One region of the Comamonas sp. UBA7528 genome, then DNA from elsewhere that is predicted to be linked to it. Evidence: riboswitches for the same ligand, from Rfam matches in the RefSeq annotation. Region 1 holds a riboswitch; each other region holds the start of a gene.

Region 1 (5,763 bases):
GCAAGGTGGCGTAAGACCCCTCGGCCCATAAAAACAAGGAGACACACCATGCAACGCAGACAGTTCCTGTCCTCTATCGCCGCAGCGGGCGCACTCTGTGCGCAGCCCGGCTTCGCACAAGGCAAGCCCCCGGCGGGGCCGGTCCGCATCCTGGTCGGCTTCTCGGCCGGGGGCGGCACCGACATCCTGGCGCGCATCATTGCCAACAAGCTGAACACGCTGTGGGGCATCCCCGTCATCGTGGAAAACAAGCCCGGCGCGGCCGGCCTGATTGCGGCGGCCGAAGTCGCCAAGGCCCCGGCCGACGGGCATACCCTGATGATGGGGCACATCAACGCCCTGGGCATTGCCCCGGCGCTGAACCCCAAGCTCGGCTTTTCCCCGGAGCGGGACTTTTCCGCGATTGCGCTGGTGGGACAGACCCCGCAGGTGCTGGTGGCCAGCCCCAAGTCGTCCACCTCCATGCCGGGGCTGCTGGCGGCCTTGAAGAAGAAGTCCGGCGAAGTCAGCTTTGGCTCGTCGGGCACGGGATCGGCCCAGCACCTGGCGCTGGCGCTGTTCGAGCAGACGGCCGGGGTGTCGGCCCTCCACATCCCCTACAAGGGCGCATCGAACGTGATGACCGATCTGCTCGGCGGGCAGATCGACTATGCGTTCGAAGGCATGACCACCGCAGCCCCCTTCATCAAGGGCGGCAAGGTGCGTGCGCTGGCGCAGACCGGCAGCAAGCGTGTGAAGGCCTTTCCGGATGTGCCCACCGTGGCGGAACAGGGCTACCCCGGCTTCAACGCCAGCATCTGGTTCGGGCTGGTTGGCCCGGCCAAAATGCCGGCCGAAGTGGTGGCCCGCATCAATGCCGACGTCAACCGCATCCTGGCCATGCCGGATGTGGTGAGCAAGCTGGAAGAGTTCGGGGCCGAGGACGGCGGCGGCACGCCGCAGCGCTTTGATGCCTTCATGCGCGATGAGCGGGCCAAGTGGGCCACCCTCATCCAGTCCCGCGGGATCCGGGTGGACGGCTGAGCCAGGGCAGGGCCGCTATCGCCCAGGTCGTGACCGGCTCGCGGCCTGATTGGCGGCCCCCTTGGCCGACCCCATCCACGGCCCATAAGAGCCGCTGACACGACCTGGCACACCGCAGGTTTGCGTTGGAGACGGGGCGCGAAGCCGCCGGCAGTACCAAAGTACGACAAGGCGAAGCAAGGACGTATCAAAGCTTGTGTGAGCGGCTCCAAGGTGCCTATCGCGCTGTGTGTGCGGTGCCCCCGTACGGGATGCAGATAGCGGTCGCTTGCACTGCCGACACCAGTGAAACCGGTGATACCAAGAGCCCCCGCTGTTTCCGGACAGCAGGGGCTTTGCTTTGTGCCAGATGGTGCACTGCGCGCCGAGCGCCTTTGGGAGCATGCGAGGGGATGCAGGGCCGGATGACCCTGTCCCGCAAGGAGCCGGGGAACAGGAGGGGAGTGGGGGTGTGTTCGCTGCTGTGTGCTGCTTTCATATTTGATAATGAGTTATCATTATCAAATCTTGTTCTTGGTACCGGCGATGGCAAAGCTTCTCCCCGTCACCGTCCTGTCTGGCTTTCTGGGCGCAGGCAAGACGACGCTTCTCAACCACATCCTCCACAACCGCCAGGGCCTGCGCGTCGCGGTCATCGTCAACGACATGTCCGAGGTCAACATCGACGCGGCGCTGGTGCGCGAAGGCGGGAGCGATCTGTCCCGGACCGAGGAAAAACTGGTCGAAATGAGCAACGGCTGCATCTGCTGCACCCTGCGCGAAGACCTGCTGGTGGAGGTGCGTCGCCTGGCACGGGAAAAGCGCTTCGACTACCTGGTGATCGAGTCCACGGGCATCTCGGAGCCGCTGCCGGTGGCCGAAACCTTCACCTTCACCGACGAGTCGGGCGCCTGCCTGTCGGACATTGCGGTGCTGGACACCATGGTCACCGTGGTGGACGGCTTCAACTTCCTCAAGGACTACGAATCCCGGGACAGCCTGCGGGGGCGCGGGGAGTCGCTGGGTGAGGGCGATGAGCGCAAGGTGGTGGACCTGCTGGTCGAGCAGGTCGAGTTCTGCGATGTGCTGGTGCTCAACAAGACCGACCTCATCACCCGCGCAGAGCGCCAGCGGCTCATGGCCATCCTGAAGACGCTGAACCCGCGGGCGCGCATTGTGGAGTCCTCCTTCGGCAAAGTGCCGCTGGCGTCCGTGCTGTCCACCAAGCTGTTCAACTTCGACGAGGCGGCCAGGGCCCCGGGCTGGCTGAAAGAGCTGCGTGGCGAACACACCCCGGAAACCCAGGAATACGGCATCGGCAGCTTTGTCTACCGCTCGCGCCGGCCGTTCCACCCGGGGCGCTTTCATGCCCTGGTCGGCTCCGAATGGCCCGGAGTCATCCGCTCCAAAGGCTTTTTCTGGCTGGCCAGCCGCCCCATCTACGCGGGCAACTGGTCGCAGGCCGGGGCCGTGTGCCGCCATGGTCGGGCAGGGCGCTGGTGGGCGTCGGTACCCCGGGAGCAATGGCCGCGCGAGCCCGAGGCGCTGGCCACCATCACCCAGCACTGGGATGACAGCGTGGGCGACGCCCGCCAGGAACTGGTGCTGATCGGCATCGGCATGGACGAGCCGGCGCTGCGCCAGCGGCTGGATGCCTGTCTGTTGACCGACCACGAAATGGGCCTGGCCCCCCGGGCCTGGACCGGCTTCCACGACCCGTTTCCGGCGTGGGACTGAATGCCTGGGCACAGCGGCGCGCAGGTGGGCACCCCGAAGGGATGGCACCGGGTGTGTGGCCAGCCCGGCGCACCGATGCGGCGCATTCCGGTCGTTGCAGCCATGTGTCGTGAGCGATAATTCCTCGCTGCATTGAGATACATTTCAATGCTTGTTTCGAGGTGCTGCGTTGGCCGCAAGGCCACAGCAGTTAAACGGGAAGCAGGTGCGCTCCACAGAGCGCAATGCCTGCGCTGCCCCCGCAACGGTAAGCGAATCACCCTCTGCACACAGGTCAGACCTGAAGCCACTGCGCACTGCGTGGGAAGGCGTGGAGTGGGCCGAAAGTCCCAGGACGGATGTCCCTGGACTTCGGCATTTCGCGAGCCCGGATACCGGCCTTGTCACTTTTTTTGGACGCCGCGGGTGAGCGCGCAGTCCAGGTGGGATGGGTTCGCACGCCGAGCTGTCCTGTCTGCGCATGCCTGCCTGCGGATGTTTTCTTGAATCGGCCTTGCGGGAGAGCAAGGCCATCTGGAGCCGCGCATGCGCACCCCTTCCCGTATTTCCTATGGCCCTTCCTGCGGGCCTGTCGCTTTGCCCTGTGCACCATCGCGTGCACCATCTGGCGCATTCCCCCTTGCCCTGAAGCCCGTGACCGTGGGCGTCGCCCTGTGCTGCGCGCTGTGGGGCGCGCATGCGCAGGGAGTAGAAAACACCGCGGCCTCTGCGGCGACCGCAACCACAACCGCACCGGCTGCGGCGCTGGGCGATGTCTTCGTCACCGCCACGGCCCGGCCCGAGGACCGGGCCCGCATTGCGGCCACCACCCAGGTGATTGACCGCCAGGACATCGAACGCTCCTCGTCCCGCTCCGTCACCGACCTGCTGGCCGAGCATGCGGTGGGCTTTCTCAGCGAATGGACGGCGGCCCAGACCTCGCTGAACCTGCGCGGTGCCGCCACCGACGGCCAGGGGCGCGACTTCAAGGGCCAGGTGCTGGTGCTGCTCAACGGCCGCCGCGCCGGCACAGCCAATCTGTCCAAGCTCAGCCTGACCGATGTGGAACGCATCGAAATCGTGCGCGGCCCTGCCTCGGTGGTGTACGGCAGCCAGAACATGGGCGGGGTGATCAACATCATCCTGCGCACCGGCGCCAGCGGCCCGCTGAACCGGGTCACGGTGACTGGCAGCTCCTGGGGCGGCTGGAGCACCCAGGCCCAGACGGCAGGCGCCAGCGGCATGCTGGACTGGTATGTGGGCCTGAACACCAGCGCCCGGGATGACTACAAGTCCGGCGACGGCGGCACCGTCATGCAGAACACCGGCTGGAAGCGCCGTGGCGCGGTGGCCGCCCTGGGGCTGCAGATAGACAGCCTGAACCGGGTGGAGCTGCAGGCCCGCACCGACGGCATCTACAACGCAGGCTTCCGGGGATCCGGCGCCAACATCTACAGCAAGGATAACCGCGACAACCGCTCGCTGGACCTGACCTACACCGGCGCACTGGCCGACCAGTCCGTCAGCTGGCTGGCGCAGGTCTACCACTTTGTGGACGAGGACGAATTCAACTGGGCCTCCCCCGTAATCAAGAGCGGCACCAGCCCGGTGCCGGGCACGGCGCGCGACTACAACGACCGCAAGCTGGACGCCACCGGCATCCGCCTGCAGCCGCGCTTTCGCCTGTCCGCCGCCAACGACCTGCTGGTGGGCGTGGACTGGGAACGCAGCCATCTGCGTTCGGACCGCTTCCGTGTGGCCATGCCCGGCGGCCCGGCAGGCCAGGTGGCACCGTACGACAACAACCAGACGGAAGAGACCAAGGCGCTGTACCTGGAAGACGCGCACACGCTGCTGGACAACCGGCTGACCTTGCGCGCCGGCCTGCGCAAGACCTGGGGGGAGACCCGCTTCGACCCCACGCCCAATCTGGCGTTTGCCCAGTCCAATGTGCGCAAGTACGACACGCACACCTGGTCCCTGGGTTCGACCTGGAAAGCCACCGACGACTGGAACCTGCGCGCAGGCATCTCCACCGGCTTCCGGGCCCCGACCGCCACCGAACTGGCCGCCGACTTCACCGCCGTGGGCGGCGGGCGCACCTTCGGTAACCCCAATCTGAAGCCCGAGACCAGCCGCCAGATCGAAGTGGGCACCACCTTCACGCAGCCAGGCTGGAAGGTGGATGCCGCGCTGTTCCAGAACATCATCTCCAACCGCATCACCACCGTGTCCCGGGGCCCCAGCACCAACACCTCGGACTATGCCAACAACGCCGCAGAAGTCGTGGCGCGTGGCCTGGAGCTGACCACCAACGTCGACCTCAAGCAGGTGCTGAACCTGGGCCTGCCGGGCCAGTCGCTCAGCGCCTTTGCGGGCGGCTACTACCACTTCGACATGCGCGACAAGGGCGCGGCGGCCACCGCCAACACCGATCGCGTGCAGCGCATGTACCGCTTCCAGGCCTCTGCCGGCATGCGCTACGCCCAGGGCATGGACCGCAATGCCGGCGACTGGAGCATGCAGCTGACCGCGCTGCTGCGCGGACCGATGTGGTACGACACCGAAGAGAACCTGCTGGTGCCGCAGGGCGAACCCAGCAGCACCTATATCCACCGCAAGGGGGCCTTCACGGTGTGGAACCTGCGTGGCGACTACCGGGTGAACCGCAGCGTGAAGCTGTTTGCGGCGGTGAACAATGTCTTCAACCTGAACCGCAGCCCCATCTTCATCGCGCAGGACCGCTCGCCCTGCCTGGCAGATGCGCGCTTCCAGAACGGTGGTTGTGGCACATCCATGCCCGGGCGTGAGCTGATGGTCGGCCTGCAGGCCGACTTCTGAGGCCAGGCCGCATGCACAGGCCCGCCAACCACCCTCCGGAAGCACTCCCGGACGCGCTGTCCCGGCGCGCCGTGCTGCGCCGCTGGGGCGCGGCGGTGGCGGGCGGCTCCCTGCTGCCCGGCCTTGCCGTGCCCACGGTGCTGGCCGGCCCGGTCGGTCCAACCGGGCCTGCGGGGGCAGCAGAGCAGGCCATGCAGCTGGCCT
Region 2 (5,763 bases), on a different contig from region 1:
ATCCGCTGCCGCCGCCCAGTCGCTGGAAGGCCAGGCCCAGGCGCTGGTGCAGGCCATCAGCGTGTTCAAGGCCGATGCCGTGCTGGTGCAACGCAGTGCGCCTGCATTGGGCATGCGCCCGGCGATGCCGGCATTGGAGGCCTGAGCGATGGCGTACTTCGAGTGGGCCGATGACATGGTGATCGATGGCGGCCCCATCGATGCAGACCACCGCATGCTGGTGGATCTGGTCAACGAACTGCACACCGCCACCCGCGAAGGCCAGGGCCGGGCGGTGGTGGCGTCCATCCTGCACCGCGTCATCACCAGCACCCAGGACCATTTGCGCAACGAAGAGCACCTGATGGCGCAGATGGGCTTCCCCGATCTGGACAACCACAAGATCGGGCACAACCACTTCATGGACCAGCTGTGGGACCTGGAAAAGAAGCTGCAGGCCGGCAGCATCACCGTGGCGGCGCAGCTGTCCGCCGTGCTGCGTGACTGGCTGTCGCTGCACATCCGCCGCAACGACAAGGAACTGCTGCGTTTCCAGCGCCGCAAGGCACGCGAGCAGGCGCGTGCGTCGGCGGGCACCAAGGCCCCGTTGCTGGCACCAGCCAAGCCGTCGCAGTCGGCGGCCGTCCCCGGCGCGGCGTTGGCGAAGCCGCTGACCAAGGCCTAGGGCGCACCCAGTCCCCAAGGCCTGGCGGCGGCCTGCCGCCACCCACTCCCGGCGCCTGCGCAGCCATGCCAGGCGCCTTGTGCATGCCGCTGTGTCACCAGGCGAGCAAAGGCTTGCCTAGGTGGCGCCGCAGCCCGCCTGTTCCTGCGCCACCATCACCATCCAGTGCACGCCGAAACGGTCTTTCAGCATGCCGAAAGACGGCGAGAAAAACGTCGGCCCCAGCGGCATGGTGACTTCGCCCTGTGCGGACAGTGCATCAAAGTGCTTGCGGGCCTCGGCGGCATCAGCGCAGCTCAAGGTCAGGCTGAAGCCGCTGAAGGGGCGGGTCCCCGGGCTCGGGTCATCGCTGGCCATGATCTGACTGTCACCCACCTGCAGGCTGGCATGCATCACCATGTCGGGCCGTGCGGGTGTGCATTCGGGCGGCGGCGGCTCCGGGCTTTCGCTGTAGCGCATCAGCGCCTGGATGGTCGCCCCAATCGCATCGCGGTAAAAGTTCAGCGCCTCTTCACAGCGGCCCTGGAACAGGAGATAGGTCTGGACTTGCATGCATGCCTCCGGTGGTTAGACAGCGGTTGTACGGCAGCGGCGCCAGCGCAGGTATGACAGAACGTAGCAGGCGGATAGACGGCCCACGGTGGGTGCCGCCGGTTCACGGCACCTCTCCCACGCCCGGGCTACCACCACCAGACGGTACCGCTGCCCGTCGCTGGCGTGGCGGTGGATGCCATGACGGGCAAGGCAGGAGGCAAGCTGTTTCCGGTTGCACCCGCAGCCTGCACCAAGCCGGCGCTACCAGTCTTCCTTCACCGCCAGCACCGCGTCTTCCCCGGTGGCCTGGCGGCCGGCCCACCAGGCCGTCAGCGTACCGGCCAGCACCACGGCGCAGGCCAGGGCCAGCAGGCGCCCGGCAGGCAGGCGCAGCTCCATGGTCCAGTGGAAGCTTTGCGGGTTGACCACATGCACCAGGATGGCCGCCACGCCCAGGCCCAGCAAGGTGCCGGCCAACGCACCCATGGCCGTCCAGGCGGCACCCTCGCCAGCCACCACCGTGAGGATCTGCCGGCGCGTCAGCCCCAGGTGGGTCAGCAGCCCGAACTCCTTGCGCCGTGCCAGCACCTGGGCACTGAAGCTGGCGGCAATGCCGAACAGCCCGATGCCGATCGCCACCGCCTGCAGCCAGTAGGTGACGGCAAAGCTGCGGTCAAAAATCTCCAGCGAGCGCTGGCGCAGCGCGGCGCTGCTGGTGAACTCCAGCGGCGGCGCCTGCCCGCCGGACAGCCGGGCCAGCGCGGCTTCGATGCGCGGTTGCAGCGTGGCCTGGTCTTCGTTCGCAGTGGGCCACAGCGACAACTCGGACATGCGGGCATCGCCCGTCAGGCGCTGGTAGTCGTCCCAGTCCATGGCCACCGCGCCGAACTGGCGGATGTAGTCGCGCCAGATGCCGGCCACGAAAAAGCGCGTTTCCGCTGCGCCAGCCGTGGGGGCGGCGGCCGGGTTGTCTGCCGCTGCGGTATTGCCGCCGGCCAGCCCGGTGCTGAACACACGGTCCAGCAGCGGCCAGGGCTGGCCGGCGTGCACGCCATACAGCGTGGCCACGGCCTCGCTCACATAGACGGCAACCATGCCGGCCGGAACCGGCTGCGCAGGTGCCGCACCCACCCACGGCAGTTGCTGGGCCTGCGGGCCGTGCAGTGGACGCAGCAGCAGGCTGATGGCCGGGCGCTGCGGGTCCAGCCACAGGCTGGTGGCCCGCATCGGCTGGGCGCGTTCCACCCCGGGTAGGTTGCGCACGGCCTGCAGCAGCGCGGGCGGCAGCAGCGCCGCATCGGACTTGGACGAGCCGCCGGCCGCACGCAGGTACAGCGGCGAGGGCAGCACGGCGTCCAGCCAATCCAGCATGCTGCCGCGAAAGCTGGTCACCATCACCGTCAGCGCCACGGCCAGGCTCAGGCTGGCCACTACGCCGCCCACGGCCACACTGGCGCTGGCCCGCATGCGGCGGGCACGTTCCAGCGCCAGCATGGACAGCGGCTGGCGCAGCGTGGCCGGCCACAGCCGCTGCAGGCCGCCCAGCACGCGCTCCAGCAACCAGGGCAGCAGTGCCATGCCGCCCAGCAGCATCAGTCCCACGGCCACATAGGCGGCCAGGGGAATGCCCCCAATGGGCGGCACGCTGGCCAGCAGTGCACTGGCGGCCACCAGGGCCAGGCCGGTCCAGGCGCGTGCAGGAGTCTGGCCCACGGCCCCCAGCCCTTTGAGGGTGGCGGCAGGCGGCAGCGCCCGCGCGGTGCGTGCCGGCCACCAGGCGCCGGCCACGGTGGCGGCCAGGCCCAGGGCAAAGAAGGTGGCGGCGGCCGGCGCGCTCCAGAGCAGCGGGGGCTGGCCGCCGGCAAAATAGCCGCCGCCCAGGTCCCCGCCCAGCATGCGCAGGGCCAGCCAGGCCAGTCCGGTGCCCAGCGCAATGCCGGCCGCGCTGCCGGCAACGCCCAGCAGGGCAGCTTCCCACAGCACCAGGCGCATGCGCTGTGCGGGCGTGAGCCCCAGCACGGCCAGCAGCGCCAGCTGCGGTGCGCGCCGCGCCACGCTCAGCGCCAGCACCGAAAACACCAGAAACGCCCCGGTGAACAGCGCCACCAGGGCCAGCACGGTCAGGTTGACGCGGTAGGCGCGCGACATCTCGGCCGCACGCTGCTGTTCACCGCCCGGCTGCTGCACCAGCACCTGGGCCGGCCAGCCGGGCAGGGCACGCAGCGCAGCGGTGAAGGCGCTGCGGTCGGAGCCGCTGCGCAGCAGCACATCCACGCGCTGGATCTGGCCGTCCTGGCCCAGCAGGTCCTGGGCGGCGCCAATGTCCATCACCGCCAGCGGGGCGCCGCCGGCTGCCACCGTGCCGGCCACGCGCAGCGTCACGGCAAGGGTGTGCACGCGCACCGGCAGCCGGGCACCGGGGGCGCTGGCTTCGTCCAGGCCCAGGGCCTGCAGTGCCGCCGGGTTCAGAAACACCGCGTCGGGCGCGAACAGCTGCAACCGGTCCTGGCCGGCAAACAGCCGGGGCTGCAGCGCAGGGGCCAGCGGGGCCGACTGCAAGGCATCGCCGCCCAGCAGGCGCAGCGACAGCGGTTCCGGGGGGGCGTGGGGCGCGTGATCGCCAGCCACGGCCGTGGAGGGCGGGCTGTCGACCTGCACCGTGCCCTCGATCCACGGCGCGGCATGCTGCACCTCGGGCCGCAGCGCAATCAGTGGGTAAATGGCCTGGGGCAGGCTGGCGCGCATGCCACGGAATTCCAGATCCGGCTGGCCGTTGACGCTGCGCACCGCGCGGGAAAACTCATCCAGCGCCGACTGGTTGATCACATGCACCGCAAAACCCAGGGCCACGCCCAGCGCAATGGCCAGCAGGGCGGTCAGGCTGCGCCAGGGCTGGCGCCGGTACTCCTGCAGCGAAAAACTGGCCAGCAGGCGCGGCAGCGGAGAAGCGGTGAGAGAGGGTGAGGCAGGCACGGAGGTTCCAGGGCAAAACAGCGGTGTGCACCGCCCCCAGGGCGGGTGGGCACGCCTGCGCGGCCCAGGGTTGCATGGGCAGGGCATTCGCCATCCTACAAGCCCCGTGTCAGCCTGCTGCCTACAATGCGGGGTTTTGGTGCTTGCAGCGCTGTTCTGGCGCTGCGGTTAAACGGGAAACATGGACGCCGGCGCCCGCGCTGGCACAGCATGTACTGCCCCCGCAACAGTGAGCGCACAGGTCCCGCAGGACCCGCTTGCCATCTCTTGCCACTGGAGCCATGCGCTCTGGGAAGGCTTGGTAAGCCGTGCGCCAGTCTGGATACCGGCCAAAACAGGTCCAGCATCCGCTGGCGTGCCGCTGTGCATGCAGACCCGGGTTGCTGGTTGTGTGAAGCACGGGCGGGGACGCCAGTGCCAACCATGTGTGCATCCATGCGAAATTTCCAACCATTCCCTGCGGAAGGCCAGCGCGCTTCCGTGCGCTTTCCTCTGGCGGCCGTGGCCCTGGCAGCGGCCTGCCTGGCCCAGCATGCTGCGGCGCAGAGCGTGCCCCTGTCCACCACGGTGGTGACCGCGACCCGCTCTGAAACGCCGCTGGACGAAACCCTGGCCGATGTGCGCGTGATCACCGAAGCGCAGATCAGCAACTCGGCAGGTCGCTCGCTGGCGGAAGTGCTGCAACGCTTTGCCGGCGTGCAGATGTCCAGCAACGGTGGCCGCGGCAACACGCAAAGCGTCTACATCCGTGGCAGCAAGCAGGTGGTCCTGCTGGTGGACGGGGTGCGCTTCGGTTCGGCCACCCTGGGCACGCCCACGCTAGAGTCGCTGCCGCTGGAAGCCATCGAGCGCATCGAGGTGGTGCACGGCCCGGCATCGGCCCTGTATGGCAGCGATGCCATTGGCGGGGTGATCCAGATCTTCACCAAGCAGGGCAAGGGCGTGAAGCAGGCATTTGTGCCCCATGCCGCGCTCACCTGGGGCCGCGCAGGCTACAAGAAGGCCGATGGCGGTTTTGCGGGCGAGCAGTCCGGCTGGAACTACAGCCTGAACATGGCGCGCGTCATCGATCCCGGCTTCTCGGCCACCAACCGCAAGAGCGCCGAGTTCCGCTCCGATGCCGACAAGTTCAACCAGACCTCGGTCACGGCGGCGCTGGGTTATGCCTTCAATGCCGACTGGCGCCTGGATGCCAATCTGATGCGGGCGGACAGCTATTCCGAATTTGACCAGGACTACATCTTCATGCCCGACTGGAGCATGCCGCTGGTGAACGGTTCGTACAACGAATTCCGTGCAGCCACCAGCCAGCTCAAGCTGTCGGGCAGGCTCTCTGCCAACTGGAACAGCACCCTGAGCGTGTCACGTTCCAATGACAAGCAGCGTTCCCACCACCGCCTGGAGGGTCGCACCGACCGTTACCAGGACCTGTTCCAGACCGAGCAGACCGAATACAAATGGGGCAACGAGATCAAGACCCCGGTGGGCATGGTGGTGGCCGGCCTGGAGCGTCTGGAGCAGCAGATTGCCTCGTCCGAGCGCTACGACCACAAGGACCGCTCAACCAATGCCGCCTATGCCGGCCTGAACGG
Region 3 (5,763 bases), on a different contig from region 1:
GCCCAGAGGAGGCCCTGCCCCTGCCCGCCGCCAGTTACGACCTGGTGGTGGCGCGCGGCCCGTTTGCGCTGGCCGACGAAATCGCCCTGCTCCAGCGCCATGCCGTCGACTGCATCGTCAGCAAGAACGCCGGCGGCGCTGATACCTACGCCAAGATCGAAGCCGCCCGGGCGCTGCAGATCCCCGTGGTCATGGTGGACCGCCCGCTGCTGCCCGCTCGCACGCAGTGCCAGACGCCGCAGCAGGCCATGGACTGGCTGGCCGGCCAGCGCTGAGCGGCGGGCGCCGCCTTCAGCCATGCGCCGGCGCTCCATAGCTGCGCGGCGTGTAAACATGCCGACCCACCTGGCGAGTCAGGCTGTTGCCCACGATGACGACCGTGCGCATATCCGCCATGTCCGGCGTCACCTGCTGCAACTGGCACACCCGCAGGGTCTCGTCTGGCCGGCTGACATTGCGCGCAAAGCAGATCAGGCGCTCGGGCTCGCAGTGCGCGGTCAAAACCTTCAAAGCGCGCACAAAGCCCTGGGGCCGCGACTTGGAACAGGGGTTGTAGAACGCCATGGCAAAGTCGGCCTGTGCCGCCAGCCGGATCCGGCGCTCGATCACTTCGGCTGGCTTGAGGTTGTCCGACAGATTGATGGTGCAGAAATCATGGCCCAGCGGAGCACCCAATCTCGCGGCCGCCGCCAGCATGGCCGTGATGCCGGGCTGCACGTCCACCTCCACGGCCTCCCAGCGCAGCTGCTCCTCGGGGCTGGCGCCTTCCAGCACCTCGAACACGGCGCTGGCCATGGCAAACACGCCGGGGTCGCCGGACGAGAGCATCAGCACCTTCCTGCCCTCGGCCGCCACATTCAGCGCCTGGCGGGCGCGGTCCAGTTCTTCGCGGTTGTCGCTGGCATGCAGGCGCACATGCTCCAGCCCGCTCAGCCGCTCCACATAAGGGAAATAGCCAAAAGCATCGCTCGCACCGGCAATCGACTGCCGGGCCTGCTCCGTCAGCAGCGCCGCATCGCCGGGCCCCAGGCCCAGCACGCACAACTGCCCCGTGCCGGCGCCCTTGCCCGCATTCTGTGTGGCTTCCATCTCCATGCGGCTGCGCTCACATGTCATTGGCGGGGCGGCGGCCATTGCCGTGCACGATCACAATCGCAAAGTACGGGCAGCGCTCCGGCGCATCGCGCAGCGGCATCACCTGCTCGTCGCTCATGGTTCCGTTGATCACCAGCCACGCCTGGTCCAGCTTGCCCTGCTCCGTCAACAGCGAACGGATGCGGTTCAGATGGCGGCCGACCTTCATGATCACCAGCGCATCCGAGCGGGCCATGTGGGCGCGCAGCGGCTCATCGGGCAAGGTGGCCGGCAGCACGCTCATCACATCGTCGCCCCAGGTCATGGGCATGCCCGTGGCATGCCAACAGCCCACCATGCCGGGGATGCCGGGCAGCACCTCGACCGGCACCACGCCTTCCTGCTGCAAGCGCACATACAGGTGCATGAAGGAGCCGTAGAAAAACGGATCGCCCTCGCACAGCACGATCACATCCTCGCCGCGCGCCAGCTCGGTCAGGCGCGCTTGCCAGCCCAGATAGAAATCCGACAGCTGCGCGATATAGCGCGGGTCGTCGTGCGGGATCTCGGTGGTCAGCGGGTACTCCATCGGGTACTCCGTGACCTCGGCATGCAGCATGCCGTTGACCAGCTGCCGGGCCTTGCCCGGGTGGCCCCGCTTGCGGAAATAGGCGACATGGCGCGCATTGCGCAGCAGACGGTCCGCCTTTACGCTCATCATGTCCGGATCACCGGGGCCCAGGCCCACGCAGATAATTTTGCCGCTGTTCATCACGTGCTTCACTCCACCGCCGTCGCCAGCGCGTTGACGGCAGCCACCGTGATGGCAGAACCGCCCAGACGCCCCTGCACAATGGCGAAAGGAATCTGTCCCCATGCGCGCAGTGCATCCTTGGACTCGGCAGCACCCACAAAGCCCACGGGGCAGCCGATGATGGCTGCCGGACGCGGGCATGCCGGGTCCTCCAGCATGTTCAGCAGGTGGAACAGCGCGGTCGGCGCATTGCCGATGGCCACCACCGCGCCGTCCAGGTGTTCGCGCCACAGCTCCAGCGCGGCGGCACTGCGGGTATTGCCCATGGCCTGGGCCAGCCCGGGCGTGCGGGCATCCTGCAAGGTGCAGATGATGGCATTGTCGGCAGGCAGGCGCTTGCGCGTGATGCCTTCGCTGACCATGCGCGCATCGCACAGGATGGGGGCACCGCGCTGAAGTGCCGCTTCTGCGGCCTGCGCAAAATCTGCGGAGAAATGGATGTCCTGGGCCAGGCTCACCATGCCTGCGGCATGGATCATGCGGCAGGCCACCCGCTCCTCCAGGGGCGTGAAGCGGGCCAGATCGGCCTCGCTGCGGATGATGCGAAACGATTGCCGGTAAATCTCTTCACCGTGCATTTCATAGTGGTAGGTCATGAAGTAGTGTGTGGAGTTCTGCAGGCAGTGCCGACCCGGCCCGGTAAGGGAACTGGCCCCTGGGACGGTCAGGCTGCCCGGCAGAACCGGCATGGAGCCAGACCCCGTCCGTTGCGGACGGGCTGGCAAAAATCAGTGAGGTGGCATCGGACGACAGCGCGCAGAACTTGGCGCAGCCGCTGACGTGCAGATGCCCGCGCTCGGGCACGTGGGACGCCAACTGCAGCGCCATGTCCTGTGCCGGCACATGGGCCTGCGCACAGCGCGGGCTTCCGGTGCAGGCCGACACCCGCAGGCGGGCATCCGCGGCATCGGTCATCCAGTGCTGTGCATCCAGACGGGCAATGCACGACGGCGCGTCCGCCGACATCAGCAGCAGCGAACGCCAGGGCGTGACGCGGATTTCCGTGTCGGCCGCCAGGCTGGCCGCCAGTGCCTGCATCGCCAGGGCATCGATGCGCCCCAGCGGCACCCCCAGCACCCAACCTTGTGCCAGTGGGCCCGGCAGCACCGGCGCTGGGGCGGGCGGCTGCGCGCCCTGGCGCACTGCATCCTGCAAGAGCGTATCCAGCGGCAAAGACGACAGCAGCGCCGGCAGCCGGGTGGGCGGTTTACCGGAAACCGCCATCCGCGCACGGGCGAACCAGGTGGCCATGTGGATCGCGGCATCGACAAGCTGCTGCACATCGCCAAAGCGGTACCAGTCGGCGGCATCGCCCAATGCCAGGCCATAGCCGCCGCCGGCATCCGCCCAGACCCGCAGATCGGAGGCCACACCGCACAGGCTGCGCGCCGCATCGTCCACCAGCAAGCCGAACTTGCTGGGCAGCGCGGCCATGCCCTGGCGCTCCAGCACACTGGGGCACAAGCGCTCCACCACCGCACGGCCCAATAGCATGGCGAGCTGGTGGGTCCGGTCATGGGTCTCGTAAAAAGGGGTGCAATGCACGGGGGGCGCCAGATCGGCATCCGCATCCGCCGGAATCAGCCGGGCCGCGACCAGCTGCGCCAGCAGCGCAGGCAGGTCCGCATCCGCCACCCCGCGCAGCTGCACATTGCCCAGCCGGGTCAGCTCGATCTGGGGATGCGCCAGGGACAACGCCCAAGCCGCCAGCGCGGCCCACTGCGCCGCGCTGATGGAGGCGCAGACCGGGCGAACCCGGACAATCCAACCGTCTTCCGACCGCATGGGCTTCCATGCCGTGGGGCACCATCCCTGAACCTTGATGGAATCAGCCATGGTGCGTAGCGCCCCCATCCAGAGCCGCTGCCTGCACCGTCACACCCAGAAGCTCTCGCGCCATGCTGTATCCGCAGTCGGTCAGGCCGATACCCGGGCCGGACGATTGAAATCTGCAGAGGGGATGGAAGATGGAGGTGATTGGCAGCGCGGATGTGCGAGCCCATCAAGCCACATGCACTCCCGCTGCGCCTTGTTCACGCCAGGCCGGTCTCCGGACTTACAGAGCTCAACCCATGGGGGTTGACAGCTGGACGCGCCTTCCCGCTTGCGCAGTGGCTGTCATTGCAGCAAGCAATGACGGGCGTCCCCATTTCTCTGATTACCGTTGCGGGTGCAGTGCAGGAATGGTGGCGAACCACGCACCTGCTTCTCGTTTCATTTCCTTGCGCGCAGTGCGCGGCGAAACACCTGGGATCAGCGCAGATTTTACGCGATATCTGCCACCCTCCTGAAAACTCCACCCCAGTATCGGCCGTCGCTGATGCAACGCAGCAAATCACCGCTTTTTTCCGACGGCCACGGACTGCCGCGCCCACCACCAGTGCCTGCGGCGCTCAGCCGGCGCTGGCAAAAAGCTCCGCTCGTACCCACTCCCCGCGCCACATCGCCGCCAGCCGCTGGCAACGCCGCAGCGCCACCGCATCATTTTCAAAGTCGATGATGCAGCAACGGTCCACCCCCTCGGGGCGCACCGGCAGCGGGTCAAACCGCCCATCCGTCAGCAGCCAGACCGTGGCCCGGGTACCGGGCGGGCAGCGTCGCAGCGCGCCCTCCACGGCATCGACGGCAGGCTGGATCGGCGTTCCACCACCGCCGCGCAAGGGTGCAATCCAGTCGGCATTGAAGGCTCTGGCTTTCGCCGGCGGCTGCAGCCACCGTGCCTGTTCGCCCGCAAAGCCGATCACCGCCATATCGTCGCGATCGCGGTAGAACCGTTCGGTCAGGGCCAGCAAGCACCCTTTGGCCCAGGCCAGCTTTTCCCCGCGCAGCATGGACGCCGACAGATCCAGCAATACCAGGTGCAAAGTCTTGCTCCCCACGGGCCGGCGGCGAAAGCGCAGGTGCTCGGGCTGCAGTGTCCCGGCCCCCTTGGAGGCCAGCGTGGACACCCAGTCCAGACGCCGCCCGGCCGCCCCGTTCAGCCGCCCCTTGCGAGAGGTATTGCCACCGCGCCCCGCCTTGGCCTTTCCGGCCAGTCCCGCCACCGCGGAGCGCGTCAGGCTTTTTTTGGCGGCAAAGGCTTCAGCGCCTTGACCGTCTTCATCGCCACCAGTTGGGGGGGCGGCATGGCGCCCCAGGCATCGGCCGGGGTGCCATTGTCCGGCGACGGATCCGCCGATGGTGCCGCCCCGTTGCCGGACTGGCCGGACGGAGCACCGCCGGCTGCCTGCGAGGCAGGCGCCGGTGACGGAGGCGGCGCCTGCGCCTGTTCTTCGGAGGCCGGTGGCTGCGCCGGCTCGCCCGATGGGGGCGATGCAGGTGGCGCTGCCTGGGTACGCCGGTGGGCCAGCGCCAGTTCCGCCACCGCTTGCACATCTGCCGGCGTGACAGCACTGCGGCCGTGCAGCGCCGCATGGGCCCGTGCCGCGCGCAGCATCACCAGATCCGCCCGCACCCCTTCCACCCCAGCGTCCTGGCAGCGCTGGGCGACATCGTCGTGCACGGCATCGGTCCACGCCACAGCCGCCACGCGCTCGCGCGCCAGCTTCACCCGCTGCGCCAGATCGGATTGCGCCGCAGCGTGCTGCTCCACAAAGGCCTGCGGACTGGCATCGAACGCCATGCGCGTCTTGACAATGGCCTTGCGCACCGCGGCACTGGGCACATTCTCCAGCCGCACAAACAGCCCAAAGCGGTCCAGCAGCTGCGGGCGCAGTTGGCCCTCTTCCGGGTTCATGGTACCCACCAGGGTGATGCGCGCATCGTGCTGGTGCGACACGCCGTCGCGCTCCACCCGGTTGATGCCGCTGGCGCTCACGTCCAGCAGCAGGTCCACCAGCGCATCGGCCAGCAGATTCACCTCATCCACATACAGG
Region 4 (5,300 bases), on a different contig from region 1:
CCCAGCAGGCTCCAGGTGGTGGTGGCGATGTCGCCCGCCCGCGCCTTGCCGGTGTCGGTGCTGCGGTAGACATTCAGGTTGAAGGAGAGGCTGCGCTGGTCTGCCAGCGGCAGCTTGTAGAAGCTGCCCAGGTACCAGGTGTTCCAGTGGTCCTCATAGCGGCCGTAGTAGCTGCTGAGCGATAGATTGGGAACCGGGGTGTTCCAGGCGCCGCCGAGAAAGCTGAAGGCGTCGCCGTTCACGCCGGAATAGTTGGCCAGCAGCTTGCCACCATTGCTGCGGGCATTGCGGTCCGCCCAGCGGGTAAAGCGGCCGGCTTGCAAGGTGACATTGGCAATGTCGCTGCTGGTGATTTGCCAGCCCCGGTTGCTTTCGGGCAGCAGGCGGGTGTCGGAGGAGCTGAAGATGGGGTTCTTGGTGCGCATCTCCCCCAGCTTCAGTTCCGTGGAAGACACCCGCAGCTTCAGGGCGGCACCGGCGCGGCCAAAGCGGTCGGCGATGTCCTGGCCGTCCTTGGCGACGTAGCGCGGCGTGGCGCGCGCGCTGTCTGCCTCGGTGCCCAGGTTGAGGGCTCCGTAGGCGTGGGCGTCCAGCCCCACGCCGACCAGGCCGCGTGTGTAGCCGGACTGGTAGTTCAGCATCAGTCCATAGCCCGATTCCCGGGCCTGGGTCTGGCCGCGCACCCCGTTGGCTGCACGGAAAGTGCTTCCTTTTTGGTAGTCCAGTTGTTCGCTCAGCACGCGGTTGAGCATGGTCAGGCTGCTGCCCTCGGTGAAACCGGTGGCGTCATCCTGGGCGCCGGCACAGGCGGCGCCGGTGGTGCAGAGCAGGGCCAGGCTGAAAAGGTGGGGAGCGGTAGGTCGGCGCATGGAGGGGCTGGATGGATGGGAATGGTGGCCGGCGCAGCGTGCGCAGGAGGATGGACTGGGTTGTGAACGATGGGTGCGCCGTGCGGATGCCTGCGGCGTTTATCTGGCAGCGGCCGTGGCGCGGGAGACAATGCCTTCAAAGCGCTGGCGGGCTTGCTCCGGCACGTCCTGCGGCACCACCAATTGGGAGAGCGGAGCGTCGCCCACCCGCACCAGCATGACCATGCCCATGGCGTAGTGGGGCTGGCACTTGATGCCATACAGACCGGGCTGGGTCAGGGTGACGGCAATCTCTTCGTTGACCTTGCCCCGAAACGCGGTGGCGCCGGCCGGTGCCATGCCGGCAATCGAGACGGCGTCGTGGCCGTTGCTGGTTGCCAGGAACTTGATGGTGTCGCCGGGAGCAGCCTGGATGAATTCGGGCTCGTAGACCATGGCGCCGTGGGGCCCCCGGTTGAGCATCTTGACTTCGAAGGTTTCGGCACTGGCCCCGCTGGCGGCGCAGCAGCACAGCGACAGGGCGGCCAGACGGGAGGCAAGGGAAGCGGTCATGGGCAAGGCTTTCAGGGCAAGGGGGTGGTCAACGGCCGCAGGCGCAGCACGCGGCTGCCGTCAAGGGGGTCGGTCAGGCTGTGGGCCTGTACCTGGAAGACGGTCTGCAGCAGTTCCGGCGTGAGCACTTCGTCGGGATGGCCCAGGTGCACGAGCCGGCCCTGGTGCATCACTGCCAGCCGGTCGCATGCCAGGGCCTGGTTCAGGTCATGCAGCGCAATCACCTTGGTGGTGGGCAGGTGCTGCACCAGCTGCATCAGCGACAGTTGCTGGTGGACGTCGAGGTGGTTGGTGGGTTCGTCCAGCAGCAGCACTTCGGGTTGCTGCGCGAGGGCGCGGGCAATGTGCGCGCGTTGGCGCTCGCCGCCCGAGAGGGTGTGCCAGGTGCGGTGCGCCTTGTCCTGCAGGCCCACGGCTTCCAGTGCGTGGTGCACGATGTCCCGGTCCCGCGCAGAGAGCGGCTGCAGTGCCGACAGCCAGGGGGTGCGCCCCAGCTCCACCGCATCCCAGACGGTGATGGCATCCTGGGTGTGCGCGCTTTGCGCCACCAGCGCCAGTTGGCGGGCAACGCTGCGGCGCGGCATCCGGTGCAGGGCCTGCTCCCCGAGCCGCACTTCACCGGTCTGCGGGCGCAGCAGGCCGGACAGCAGGCGCAGCAGGCTGGATTTGCCCGAGCCGTTGGGGCCGATCAGGCCCAGCATTTCCCCGCAGTGCACCTGCAGCGAGACGTTCTGCACGATGGGTGTGCCCTGGGCATGCCAGCTAAGCTGGTGCGCCTGGAGGGCAATGGCGGGCGGCGTGGATGCCATGGGTACAGGGGGCGTCTTCATGTCCGGCGCCCCTGTGACTTGAGCAGGATGACCGCAAACACGGGGGCGCCCACCAGGGCCGTGATGACGCCGATGGGCAGGACCTGGCCGGCGATCAGCGTGCGCGAGACGACATCGGCGGCGATCAGAAAGACTGCGCCAATCAGTGCGCTGGCGGGAATCAGGCGGCGGTGCCGGACGCCGACCAGCAGCCGCGCGGCATGGGGTATCACCAGCCCTACAAAGCCGATGGCTCCCACGATGGAGACCATCACGGCCGTCATCAGTGCGGCCGCCAGCAGCAGTGTCAGCTGCACCCGGCGCACCGGAATGCCCAGTGCGGCAGCGGATTCGCTGCCGAAGGTGAAGGCATCCAGCGCACGGGCATGCAGCAGGCACAGTAAGGTGCCGGTGCCGGCGACCGTGGCGGTCAGCAGCGTATCCGGCCAGCGCACGCCGCTGAGGCTGCCCAGCAACCAGAACATGATGCCGCGCGCCTGTTCGGCGCTGCCGGACTTGGTGATGATCAGCGAGGTCAGGGCGTTGAAAAGCTGTGATCCGGCAATGCCTGCCAGCACGATCTGCCCGCTGTTGCGCAATCCGCCGTTGCCGGCGGCATGGGCCAGCAGGGCAACCAGGGCAAAGGCGCAGACGGCACCGAAGAAGGCGCCGGTGGTCATGGAGATGGCGCCTGCACCCAGGCCGGCCACGGTGACCAGCACCGCACCGGTGGAGGCGCCTGCCGAGATGCCCAGCAGATACGGCTCGGCCAGCGCGTTGCGCAGCAGTGACTGCAGGATCACCCCGGAAATGGCCAGGCCCGCGCCGCAGCCGGCGGCCACCAGCGCCCGTGGCAGCCGGTAGTTCCAGACAATGCCCTGGGTGATGGGGTCGACGGCGGAGAGAGGCTGGCCCAGCAATTGGTGGGCCAGTACCTGGAAGACGGTGTGCGCAGAGATGTCGGTCTCGCCGATGGCAATGCCCAGCACCACCGCTGTCAGCAGCAGGGCGGCGGCGGCCGCCACCACCCCGGCCGTGCGCAGCAGCCTGGCGCCAGCGGTGTGGGCGTCTGTGCGGGGGCGTGCAATCTCTGCGTGCATGGAAATACGCGCCATCCCGTGCAGGGCTGCACGGGGCGGACTGCCTTCTTACTTGGTGGCGCCTTGCAGGCGGAGCACGGCCTCGGCAATCTGCTCCATGCCGTCCACCTGGCGGATCGAGCCTTGCAGGGCATCCGCATCGACGATGACGATGCGCTGGTTCTTGACGGCATCCATGTGGCGGGTGACTGGATCCTGCTTCAGGAATTCCAGCTTCTTCAGGTAGTCGTCGGCAGGGAAGCGGCGACGGTCCATGCGGGCAATGATCAGAATGGAGGGGTTGGCCTTGGCAATGGTTTCCCAGCCCACGGTGGGCCATTCTTCGGTGGAGCCGACGACATTGCGCAGGCCCATGGACTGCATCATGTAACCGGCCACCCCGTTCTTGCCTGCCATGTAAGGGTCGGCCGCCAGATCGGAGCTGGAGAACCACAGCGCAGCCGACAGGTTCTGCAGTCCCGAGGCCTTGACCTTGGCGATGGCCTGGGCCTGGCGTGTGCCGAGGTCCTTGACCAGGCTGTCGCCGCGCGCCTGCACATCAAAGATCTGGGCCAGCTGGTGAATGCTTTTGTACAGCGACTTCACGTCGTAGCCGGCCGTGCGTGTGCCGTCCGATCCCACCAGGTTGTTCTTGCCTTCGCAATCGGTGGGCATGGCGTAGGTGGCGATGCGCAGGTCGTGGAATTGCTCGCGGGTGCCAACCACGCCGTCCTTGCCGACCATCCATTCGAACTGCGACACGACCAGCGCCGGGCGCTTGCCGATCACCGACTCGAAACTGGGAATGTTGTCGGACAGGCGCGGCACCTTGTCGTTGACGGCCTTGAAATGCGGCAGCACCGGGTTGAACCACAGTGCGGTGCCGGCCACCTTGTCGCCCAGGCCCAGCGCATACAGCATCTCGGTGCCGCCCTGGCCTATGGTGACGGCCGATGCGGGGGCCTTGTCAAAGGTGACGGTGTGGCCGCAGTTCTGCACCTGCAGGGGGTAGTCCGTGGCGTAGGCAGTGAAGGTGGCGGCCAGCAGGGCGGTGCAGGCAAGGCTTCGGATCAGCATCAGGCTCGTCTTTCCAGGATGGGCAAGGATCACTGGAAGACAAGGCACAACCCACGCTGTGCGTGCGGCCCCCTGGAGTGCCGGAACGACAGAGTCACGAGAAATGGCTCACTTCCCGGACACCCCGCCGGCAATGAATGGTTGGTGCTTGGGCAGGTCTCCTGACTGGCAGATCGGCGCCTCGCGACCACCTTCCCAAACTGGCGTTCAGTGGTGTGTCGGTCGCGGGCTCATTGCCTACAGTTGCGGGGGCAGTTCCATTTTGCGGGCGGCGCCAGGGGCGCGGTCTGCACTGGATTCCCTCATGCGGCCAGCGTGTGCCGGCGCATGTCCTTGCGGAACCAAAGTTCGGGTAATGTAGCTGATTTTGTAGCGGTACCCGCTGACGCAGCTTGTGTGCATAGCGGTTTCGAGTCTGGCATGACCCTGTCTTTGTCCCCGTCCTTGTCCCATCTGATTTCCATCCAGCCGGTCGAGCGCCTGCAGGAGGTGGACGGCTTTCTGCGCGACGCACGCGTGCAGATGTTCGGTGCACGTGTGTCTGCCCAGGACACGCCGGCGGACCTGCGGCATTTCGCGCAGGTATACGGGGACAGGGGCGGGCGGATGTGGGCGGCCCGTGATGCGCAGCACGCTGTGGTGGGCAGCATCGCCTACCGTGCCTACGATGGCCGGTTTGCGCAGCTGGATTTCGGGCCGCAGTCCGTGGTGGAGGTGGTGCGCCTGTTTGTGGCACCGGCGTGGCGGCGGCAAGGGCTGGCACAGGCGTTGTTCGCCACGCTGCAGGCCCATGCACAGGCCCACCGAGTCCAGGTGCTGTATCTGCACACCCACCCTTTTTTGCCGGGGGCGCTGGAGTTCTGGGAACGCAATGGGTTTGCGGTGCTGCAGCGCGAGGCCGAGCCGGTCTGGCA

What was found. Region 1 has a riboswitch for cobalamin ahead of B3349_RS15570 (TonB-dependent receptor). Riboswitches for the same ligand answer to the same signal wherever they lie in the genome.
Region 2: another riboswitch for cobalamin. It lies ahead of B3349_RS18020 (TonB-dependent receptor domain-containing protein); the one in region 1 lies ahead of B3349_RS15570 (TonB-dependent receptor).
Region 3: another riboswitch for cobalamin. It lies ahead of B3349_RS11640 (ferredoxin-like domain-containing protein); the one in region 1 lies ahead of B3349_RS15570 (TonB-dependent receptor).
Region 4: another riboswitch for cobalamin. It lies ahead of B3349_RS11670 (ABC transporter substrate-binding protein); the one in region 1 lies ahead of B3349_RS15570 (TonB-dependent receptor).

The regions. Positions count from the first base shown of each region.
Region 1 is NZ_DLMU01000013.1:21,672-27,434, reverse strand. It holds gene B3349_RS15585 (mandelate racemase/muconate lactonizing enzyme family protein) at 1-14, shown strand, start outside; gene B3349_RS15580 (Bug family tripartite tricarboxylate transporter substrate binding protein) at 49-1,023, shown strand; gene zigA (zinc metallochaperone GTPase ZigA) at 1,549-2,739, shown strand; cobalamin riboswitch at 2,882-3,136, shown strand; gene B3349_RS15570 (TonB-dependent receptor) at 3,373-5,559, shown strand; gene B3349_RS15565 (ABC transporter substrate-binding protein) at 5,571-5,763, shown strand, end outside.
Region 2 is NZ_DLMU01000014.1:515,474-521,236, forward strand. It holds gene B3349_RS18000 (methyl-accepting chemotaxis protein) at 1-145, shown strand, start outside; gene B3349_RS18005 (bacteriohemerythrin) at 149-664, shown strand; gene B3349_RS18010 (VOC family protein) at 782-1,216, opposite strand; gene B3349_RS18015 (FtsX-like permease family protein) at 1,460-4,138, opposite strand; cobalamin riboswitch at 4,292-4,519, shown strand; gene B3349_RS18020 (TonB-dependent receptor domain-containing protein) at 4,607-5,763, shown strand, end outside.
Region 3 is NZ_DLMU01000009.1:98,972-104,734, forward strand. It holds gene B3349_RS11620 (cobalt-precorrin-6A reductase) at 1-275, shown strand, start outside; gene cobJ (precorrin-3B C(17)-methyltransferase) at 292-1,095, opposite strand; gene cobI (precorrin-2 C(20)-methyltransferase) at 1,106-1,846, opposite strand; gene B3349_RS11635 (precorrin-8X methylmutase) at 1,855-2,484, opposite strand; gene B3349_RS11640 (ferredoxin-like domain-containing protein) at 2,468-3,724, opposite strand; cobalamin riboswitch at 3,913-4,154, opposite strand; gene B3349_RS11645 (vWA domain-containing protein) at 4,282-4,932, opposite strand; gene B3349_RS11650 (magnesium chelatase ATPase subunit I) at 4,944-5,763, opposite strand, start outside.
Region 4 is NZ_DLMU01000009.1:110,725-116,024, reverse strand. It holds gene B3349_RS11690 (OprD family outer membrane porin) at 1-869, opposite strand, end outside; gene B3349_RS11685 (pseudoazurin) at 969-1,421, opposite strand; gene B3349_RS11680 (ABC transporter ATP-binding protein) at 1,433-2,230, opposite strand; gene B3349_RS11675 (FecCD family ABC transporter permease) at 2,248-3,330, opposite strand; gene B3349_RS11670 (ABC transporter substrate-binding protein) at 3,379-4,386, opposite strand; cobalamin riboswitch at 4,521-4,747, opposite strand; gene B3349_RS11665 (GNAT family N-acetyltransferase) at 4,807-5,300, shown strand, end outside.